2 regions of the Aeribacillus sp. FSL W8-0870 genome follow, and region 2 is predicted to be linked to the other one. Evidence: a T-box and tRNA genes for the amino acid it is inferred to sense, from the RefSeq annotation. Region 2 holds a T-box; the other holds one or more tRNA genes.

Region 1 (4,394 bases), 2.0 Mb from region 2:
GTGAAATTATAGTACCTGTGAAGATGCAGGTTACCCGCGACAGGACGGAAAGACCCCGTGGAGCTTTACTGCAGCCTGATATTGAATGTGGGTACAGCTTGTACAGGATAGGTAGGAGCCAGAGACGCGTGAGCGCCAGCTTGCGCTGAGGCGACGGTGGGATACTACCCTGGCTGTACTGACATTCTAACCCGCGCCCCTGATCGGGGCGGGAGACAGTGTCAGGTGGGCAGTTTGACTGGGGCGGTCGCCTCCTAAAAGGTAACGGAGGCGCCCAAAGGTTCCCTCAGAATGGTTGGAAATCATTCGGAGAGTGCAAAGGCAGAAGGGAGCTTGACTGCGAGACCTACAAGTCGAGCAGGGACGAAAGTCGGGCTTAGTGATCCGGTGGTTCCGCATGGAAGGGCCATCGCTCAACGGATAAAAGCTACCCCGGGGATAACAGGCTGATCTCCCCCAAGAGTCCACATCGACGGGGAGGTTTGGCACCTCGATGTCGGCTCATCGCATCCTGGGGCTGTAGTCGGTCCCAAGGGTTGGGCTGTTCGCCCATTAAAGCGGTACGCGAGCTGGGTTCAGAACGTCGTGAGACAGTTCGGTCCCTATCCGTCGCGGGCGCAGGAAATTTGAGAGGAGCTGTCCTTAGTACGAGAGGACCGGGATGGACGCACCGCTGGTGTACCAGTTGTCCCGCCAGGGGCACCGCTGGGTAGCTATGTGCGGAAGGGATAAGCGCTGAAAGCATCTAAGCGTGAAGCCCCCCTCAAGATGAGATTTCCCATCGCTAAACGCGAGTAAGATCCCTTGAAGATGACGAGGTAGATAGGTCCGAGGTGGAAGCGTGGTGACACGTGGAGCTGACGGATACTAATCGATCGAGGACTTAACCAAGAAAGAGCATCTATTCGTGAAGGAACCGTTATCTAGTTTTGAAAGAATTATGGACTTTTATTTACTTTGCATATGTCCTCTGGTGATTTTTGAATTGGAGGATTAGCTCAGCTGGGAGAGCACTTGCCTTACAAGCAAGGGGTCGGCGGTTCGATCCCGTCATCCTCCACCATACAGTATATCGATTCAGCTCAATTGGCAAAGCACGGTCGAGATATCGTCTTTCATGCTGCTTCATCGTACCAATTGAACTTTTCCTTGGACAAGATTTCTAAGATTGGAACGACGATCAAATGAAGCAAGACTGATTATTGATTGTTGTATTCATCATGCCGGTGTAGCTCAATTGGCAGAGCAACTGAATCGTAATCAGTAGGTTGGGGGTTCGATTCCTCTCGCCGGCATCATTAAAGGTGTTGCATATTGAGCAGGAACTTTTAGATTAGTCATCAGAGCAACGAGCAATGCTTCGACGAACAATCAGAGAGTTGTCCCGACGTATCCAGCGTTTTTGAGAAAACTGGAAGAGGAAGGGGCATATGACCGATTTTTAAGAAAAAATTACTTTATATGAGCCATTAGCTCAGTCGGTAGAGCAACGAGCAAGGCTTCATCGAATAAGCGACGAGTTGTCCCGACGCATCCAACATCCTCGAAAAGACTGGCAGAGGAAGGGACATCTGACAAATGAAAAATGGATTAGGAGAAAAAATTTTTTTATGAGCCATTAGCTCAGTCGGTAGAGCATCTGACTTTTAATCAGAGGGTCGGAGGTTCGAATCCTCCATGGCTCACCATTTTGACGCGGGTGTGGCGGAATTGGCAGACGCACTAGACTTAGGATCTAGCGCCTTACGGCGTGGGGGTTCAAGTCCCTCCACCCGCATAATACGCGGAAGTAGTTCAGTGGTAGAACACCACCTTGCCAAGGTGGGGGTCGCGGGTTCGAATCCCGTCTTCCGCTTTTCTCTGCCGGGGTGGCGGAATTGGCAGACGCACAGGACTTAAAATCCTGCGGTAGGTGACTACCGTACCGGTTCAAGTCCGGTCCTCGGCACCATATTGGCGCCCGTAGCTCAATTGGATAGAGCGTTTGACTACGGATCAAAAGGTTAGGGGTTCGACTCCTCTCGGGCGCGCCATATCGGGAAGTAGCTCAGCTTGGTAGAGCACATGGTTTGGGACCATGGGGTCGCAGGTTCGAATCCTGTCTTCCCGACCAGGGAATTTAAAGGGGCCTTAGCTCAGCTGGGAGAGCGCCTGCTTTGCACGCAGGAGGTCAGCGGTTCGATCCCGCTAGGCTCCATATTTAATTTGGCGGTGTAGCTCAGCTGGCTAGAGCGTACGGTTCATACCCGTGAGGTCGGGGGTTCGATCCCCTCCACCGCCATTTTTCGGACCTTTAGCTCAGCTGGTCAGAGCAGACGGCTCATAACCGTCCGGTCGCAGGTTCGAATCCTGCAAGGTCCACCATCTTTATTATATGGAGGAGTACCCAAGTCTGGCTGAAGGGGTCGGTCTTGAAAACCGAGAGGCGGGTCAAACCGCGCGGGGGTTCGAATCCCTCCTCCTCCGTCATTATTATCGCGGGGTGGAGCAGTCCGGTAGCTCGTCGGGCTCATAACCCGAAGGTCGCAGGTTCAAATCCTGCCCCCGCAACCAATGGTCCCGTAGTGTAGCGGTTAACATGCCTGCCTGTCACGCAGGAGATCGCGGGTTCGATTCCCGTCGGGACCGCCATTAATTATTGATTCAACAGCTGTAGGAGGAATTTTTCAAGTACAGCAGGTTGTGTCAATGAATTCTTTCTTTAATGATGGATTGTACATAACTTTTTATCGGAGTTTTACGGCTCGGTAGCTCAGTCGGTAGAGCAAAGGACTGAAAATCCTTGTGTCGGCGGTTCGATTCCGTCCCGAGCCATTGTTTTATTAATTGCGGCGACTGTGGCGAAGTGGTTAACGCACCAGATTGTGGCTCTGGCATTCGTGGGTTCGATTCCCATCAGTCGCCCCATTTGCCTATAGTAGAGATAGATAATATGGCATTGAAAATAAGTATTTATTTCTATTATCAGCTTATTATGCGGGTGTAGTTTAGTGGTAAAACCTCAGCCACGAGCGACACTTCAATGAATTATCTGCGAGTTACCTCGACGCATTTACATCCTCGAACAATGCTGGAAGAGGAAGAGGCATGGAAAATGCGTGTTTATCATTTAAATAGAAAAATAAATATTTTCGCGCGGGTGTAGTTTAGTGGTAAAACCTCAGCCTTCCAAGCTGATGTCGTGGGTTCGATTCCCATCACCCGCTTAATATGGGCTTGTAGCTCAGCTGGTTAGAGCGCACGCCTGATAAGCGTGAGGTCGGTGGTTCAAGTCCACTCAGGCCCATTGCTATTTTTTAAGCAGCTTAGTTGGGCAATTGACATTGCTGCAATTGTCAGTCAATAGCTGTTCTATTTGGCAAAATGCCTTAAATTTTTTTTATATTCCGCAGTAGCTCAGTGGTAGAGCATTCGGCTGTTAACCGAACGGTCGCAGGTTCGAATCCTGCCTGCGGAGTCATTTCGAAATCAAAAAAAGCGTTGCAGTTTGCAACGCTTTTTTTGTCTTCGTGCGCCCGGCATGTACATGAACTATAGGGTGTAAGTCCCGAACCCCGAAGACAGAAGTAGAGGTTAGCCAAGAGCAAGGGTGTCCGTGGTGACGCGGAATCTGAAGGAAGCTGGAGGCAAAACACCGGTCCGAGGAACACGAACCTCATATAAGGCTAGGTATGATTGAGTGAGTTTGCGAAACAAAACAAAGCTCTTTCTGTCGAAGGTCATATCGAGTAAATGAGGCGGATAGATGGTGTGAAAGTGCATGTACTTACCCGGGGAGGTCTGGCTGGCACGCCAAGTAACCTTGGTAACCTATCTAGTGATAGATAACTGAACAGTCAGAAGTCAGCAGAAGTCATAGTACTCTTTTCGAGCTCGAGACGAAAGAGGAAGGACTGAACAATTAAGGAGAACGAATCGCTAGGCGTTCACCTTCTGTGTGGAAGCAGACAATCCGATAGGACTTACTTGAAGGAGGAAGTGGTGAATCCCACGGGGGACTTCAAGAGGGTGGAGCAGAAGATGGCACAAATAGAAGAATTCGTTCACGTGGAGAGGATATCAATGTTGATGGAAATGATTTTGTCACGGGAAAATCTCCTGGCGGCACTGAAACGAGTCGAACAGAATAAAGGAGGTCACGGAGTAGATGGCATGTCCGTAAAAGACCTACGAAGACACCTCTACGAAAATTGGGACTCCATTCGACAGTCGTTGAGAGAAGGAACCTACAAGCCCTTACCCGTCCGTCGAGTCGAAATCCCGAAACCGAACGGTGGAGTAAGACTTCTAGGGATCCCTACCGTGACGGATCGTTTCATCCAACAAGCGATTGCCCAAGTGTTGACGAAAATCTTTGATCCGACCTTCTCGAACCATAGCTATGGTTTCCGACC
Region 2 (4,394 bases):
AATATGTGATCGCTTGATAAAGCCCGGCGCCTTCCAAAAATCTTCGCACTTTTCTTCTTTTCAATTGATAGTCTGTTAATGCTCCGGATGTTGAAGATCCTTCAGGCAATGTTGACGGAATATAGTCATATCCGTAAAGGCGGGCTACTTCTTCAATTAAATCTTCTTCAATCGCAATATCGCCTCTTCTTGTCGGAACGGTTACTGTAAAAAGACCGTTTTCTTCAACGGTTTCAAATTGCAAGCGGTCAAAAATTTCTTTTATTTCATCTACTGCAATGTTTGTCCCTAAAACGTTGTTAATTTTCTCAGCGGAAATGGTGATCACTTTTTTCTCGATTGAAAAATCATGAAATTCTGCTTCACCTTCTAAAACAGTTCCGGAGGCGTATTTTGCGATCAATTGTGCTGCCCGCTCTGCTGCAGCTTTTACCCTGTTCGGGTCAACTCCCTTTTCAAATCTCAAGCTCGCTTCACTTCTAAGTCCGAAATCCTTCGACGCTTTTCGGACAACACTGCCTTTAAAATAGGCGGCCTCAAGCAAAACGGTCGTCGTATCGTCTCTTACTTCAGAATCGGCCCCTCCCATTACACCAGCTAATGCAACAGGTACTTTGCCATTTGTGATCACAAGGTGATCGCTTGTAAGCTTTCGTTCTTGATCATCAAGGGTCACGATCGTCTCTCCGTCATGTGCGCGGCGAACGAGTATTTCCTTTGATCCGAACCGGTCATAGTCAAACGCATGAAGCGGCTGGCCGTATTCTAATAAACAATAGTTTGTAATATCGACGACGTTGTTATGCGGTCTGATTCCGGCTTTTATTAAGCGCATTTGCATCCATAAAGGGGAAGGGGCAATTTTGACATTTTTAATAATTTTAGCTATATAGAATGGATTATCTTCTTTTGCTTCAACATTCACAGTAATATAATCAGTTGCTTTTTCTTCGGCAGCCTCATAATGAACTTCCGGCTTTCGAACCTCTTTCTTTAAAATTGCTGCAACTTCATAGGCAACACCGATCATGCTTAAACAGTCAGAACGGTTTGGTGTAAGACCTAATTCAAGTACATAATCGTCCATAAACAGCTGTTCAATCGCATTTTTTCCAACTTCAGCATCACTAGGGAAAACAAAAATGCCGTCAGAAAACTCTTTTGGGACAAGCTTTCCTTCAATGCCCAGCTCTTGCAAAGAACAAATCATACCGTTAGATTCTTCACCGCGCAGCTTTGCCCGTTTAATTTTGAAATTGCCCGGCAAAACCGCACCAACTTTGGCTACCGGCACTTTTTGACCTTTTTCAACGTTTTGGGCGCCGCATATAATTTGCACTGGTTCTCCTTCACCGATGTCAACTAAACATTTGCTTAATTTTTCTGCATTTGGATGCTGTTCTTTTTCAAGCACCTGTCCAACTACAACATCTTTTATTCCTTCATTAACAGCTTGAACATTTTCAACTTCAATGCCGCTCTTCGTTATTTTTTCAGCCAGCTCCTCAGGGGAAATGTCTAGATCAACATATTCAGAGAGCCATTTGTATGAAACGAACATGAGAAAACCTCCTTTTAAGCTTGTTTAAACTGTTTCAAAAAACGCACATCGTTTGTATAAAAATGACGAATATCATCAATTCCATATTTCAACATGGCAATCCGTTCCGGTCCCATTCCAAATGCAAAACCACGGTATTTTTTCGAATCGAATCCCGCCATTTCCAAAACGTTTGGATGAACCATCCCTGCTCCTAAAATTTCAATCCAGCCTGTTCCTTTGCATACATGACAGCCTTTCATGGAGCATTTAAAACAGGATACATCGACTTCCACCGACGGTTCAGTAAACGGGAAAAAGCTCGGACGCAGACGAATTTGCCTGTCTTCACCGAACAGTTTTTTCGCAAACACTTCGAGCGTTCCTTTTAAATCGCTCATGCGAATGTTTTCATCCACAACGAGCCCTTCAATTTGCGTAAATTGATGGGAGTGCGTTGCATCATCTGTATCACGTCTGTATACTTTCCCTGGACAAATGATTTTTACAGGACCTTTCCCTTTATATTTTTCTAACGTTCTCGCCTGAACTGGAGATGTGTGTGTGCGCAGCAAAATTTCATCAGTTATGTAAAAGGAATCTTGCATATCCCTTGCCGGATGGCCTTTCGGCAAATTGAGCGCTTCAAAATTGTAATAATCTGTTTCAACTTCTGGACCTTCCTCTACTGTGTATCCCATGCCGATAAACAAATCTTCAATTTCTTCAATGACCGCTTGGAGAGGATGATGGTTTCCTGTTCGAACCGGTCTGCCTGGAAGGGTAACGTCAATCGTTTCTTGCTGTAATTTTTTCTCGATTTCTGCTTTTTCGAGTTGTTCTTGCTTACTTGTTATTTCCCCGGCAATCACTTCCCGAATTTCATTTGCTAACGCACCTATTTTCGGCCGTTCTTCTTTCGAAAGCTTTCCCATTCCGCGAAGAACTTCGGTAATCGGTCCTTTTTTTCCAAGATATTGAACGCGAATATTTTGCAATTGTTTTAAATCCGTTGCTTCCCGTACCTTTTGCAACGCTTCATCGCGAAGCTTTGTTAATTCTTCCTGCATGTAAATTCCTCCTTTTTTAAAATAAATAAAAAAACCCATCCCAAAAAAGGGACGAGTTGAATTTCGCGGTACCACCCTTATTAACAAAGAAAGAATCTTTGTTCACTTCATTATCATAACGGCACAGCCGGAGCGCCTTTACATGCTTCCGCATGGTCCTGGCGTCAACTCTGGAGGTGAATTCGTTTGCCTCTACCATAAAAATGCTTCCAGTCTACGGCATTTTCTCCCTAAATGGCGACCTGCAAACTACTCTTCTCCGTCATCGTTATTCCTTTATTCAATTGCTTTTAATTATAAAAAAAAGAAATTAAAGGCGCAACACTATTTGCGAAGATGGTACATGAAAATAGCTGAAGCAACGGCAACATTTAATGACTCCGCTTTTCCATAAATCGGAATGTGTAAATTTTGATCCGTCATATCCAGCAGCTCTTTTGAGACCCCATTTCCCTCATTTCCTACAAGGAGGGCAAATGTTTCAGATGGAGGGATCTCTTTATAGAAAACAGCATTTTTTGTTGAAGTTCCAAATACAGGAATTTTCTCTTCCTTCAATTTGTTTATAATCTGTTTTAATGACGAATTGACCACAGGCAAATGAAAAATTGATCCTTGTGTCGCCCGGATCGTTTTACTATTGTACAAATCAACCGTCCCGTCACCTAAAATCACAACATCCATTCCAGCCGCATCTGCAGTACGAATGATCGTACCGAGATTTCCTGGGTCTTGAACCGCATCTATTAACAGCCATTTTTTGGCGTTCAAATCGATTTCCCACCTAAGCTGCTTACAAACAGCCATGACACCTTGCGGGGAATCCGTTTCAGACAGAAGCGAAAACACCTCTTTGGAAACAATCGTTGTCGGAATAGTACCTTCGAAAAAATGATTTGGCAGCTTCGCTCCGTCTAAAACAATTAACTCTTGAACAATTGATTTGTATTTGAGAGCTTCCTCGATTAAATGCAAGCCTTCAATTAAAAACAGCCCGCGCTCTTCCCGTTTTTTTCTTGATTGCAGCTTTTTCCATTCTTTTACTCTTTCATTTTTAGTTGACGCAATCCGTTTCAATGATGGTGTCTCCTTCAACTGATAGTTCATTTCATATACATATTATAGAAAACAAAAGAAAAAATAAAGAAGAATGAAGAAAAACGAGGTGAAGGATATGAATTTTGATTTGCGCAATGCAGTCATTGCCAACATATCGCAAAATTCAAAAGACGAGCTGAGAGAAACGATCGTTGATGCCATCAATAGCAAGGAAGAAAAAATGCTTCCAGGGTTAGGCGTGTTATTTGAAATTATCTGGAACCATTCAAGTCAGCGTGATCAGCAGGAAATGGTTGAAACACTTGAACAAGGATTAAAAGAGACTGGAGCTGGGAAATAACCAGCTCCTGCTTTTTAGTTGTACGTAATGTTTTCAACCGTTTTTTTGTCGAGGCGTTTAATGACTTCTGTCAATAATTGAACCGTATGTTCAAAGTCTTCGCGATGAATCATCGCAGCGTGTGTATGAATGTAGCGCGTTGCAATCGTAATGGAAAGCGTTGGAACACCATTTCCTGTTAAATGAATCGATCCGGAGTCTGTACCGCCACCCGGCATAGCATCATACTGATATGGAATGCCGCATTCTTCAGCGACCCCTACGACAAAATCGCGAAGCCCTTTATGGGAGACCATAGAAGCATCATATAAAATAATTTGCGGACCTTTCCCCATTTTTCCCATCGCTTCTTTTTCGGAAATGCCTGGAGTGTCGCCGGCTATTC

What was found. The T-box of region 2 lies ahead of pheS (phenylalanine--tRNA ligase subunit alpha). A T-box ahead of a tRNA ligase gene usually reads a tRNA of that ligase, here a tRNA-Phe.
Region 1: it has a tRNA-Phe gene. The T-box ahead of pheS (phenylalanine--tRNA ligase subunit alpha) is inferred to sense a tRNA for this amino acid. The anticodon was not compared.

The regions. Positions count from the first base shown of each region.
Region 1 covers NZ_CP150165.1:1,044,066-1,048,459, forward strand. The annotation lists rRNA gene NSU02_RS05060 (23S ribosomal RNA) at 1-891, shown strand, start outside; tRNA gene NSU02_RS05065 (tRNA-Val) at 988-1,063, shown strand; tRNA gene NSU02_RS05070 (tRNA-Thr) at 1,223-1,295, shown strand; tRNA gene NSU02_RS05075 (tRNA-Lys) at 1,613-1,688, shown strand; tRNA gene NSU02_RS05080 (tRNA-Leu) at 1,696-1,777, shown strand; tRNA gene NSU02_RS05085 (tRNA-Gly) at 1,784-1,855, shown strand; tRNA gene NSU02_RS05090 (tRNA-Leu) at 1,863-1,951, shown strand; tRNA gene NSU02_RS05095 (tRNA-Arg) at 1,957-2,033, shown strand; tRNA gene NSU02_RS05100 (tRNA-Pro) at 2,037-2,113, shown strand; tRNA gene NSU02_RS05105 (tRNA-Ala) at 2,125-2,197, shown strand; tRNA gene NSU02_RS05110 (tRNA-Met) at 2,208-2,281, shown strand; tRNA gene NSU02_RS05115 (tRNA-Ile) at 2,288-2,364, shown strand; tRNA gene NSU02_RS05120 (tRNA-Ser) at 2,377-2,466, shown strand; tRNA gene NSU02_RS05125 (tRNA-Met) at 2,477-2,553, shown strand; tRNA gene NSU02_RS05130 (tRNA-Asp) at 2,556-2,631, shown strand; tRNA gene NSU02_RS05135 (tRNA-Phe) at 2,742-2,814, shown strand; tRNA gene NSU02_RS05140 (tRNA-His) at 2,832-2,907, shown strand; tRNA gene NSU02_RS05145 (tRNA-Gly) at 3,136-3,206, shown strand; tRNA gene NSU02_RS05150 (tRNA-Ile) at 3,213-3,286, shown strand; tRNA gene NSU02_RS05155 (tRNA-Asn) at 3,386-3,457, shown strand; gene ltrA (group II intron reverse transcriptase/maturase) at 4,063-4,394, shown strand, end outside.
Region 2 covers NZ_CP150165.1:3,009,561-3,013,954, forward strand. The annotation lists gene pheT (phenylalanine--tRNA ligase subunit beta) at 1-1,561, opposite strand, end outside; gene pheS (phenylalanine--tRNA ligase subunit alpha) at 1,576-2,610, opposite strand; T-box leader at 2,655-2,885, opposite strand; gene NSU02_RS14640 (RNA methyltransferase) at 2,935-3,687, opposite strand; gene sspI (small acid-soluble spore protein SspI) at 3,785-4,009, shown strand; gene NSU02_RS14650 (M42 family metallopeptidase) at 4,024-4,394, opposite strand, start outside.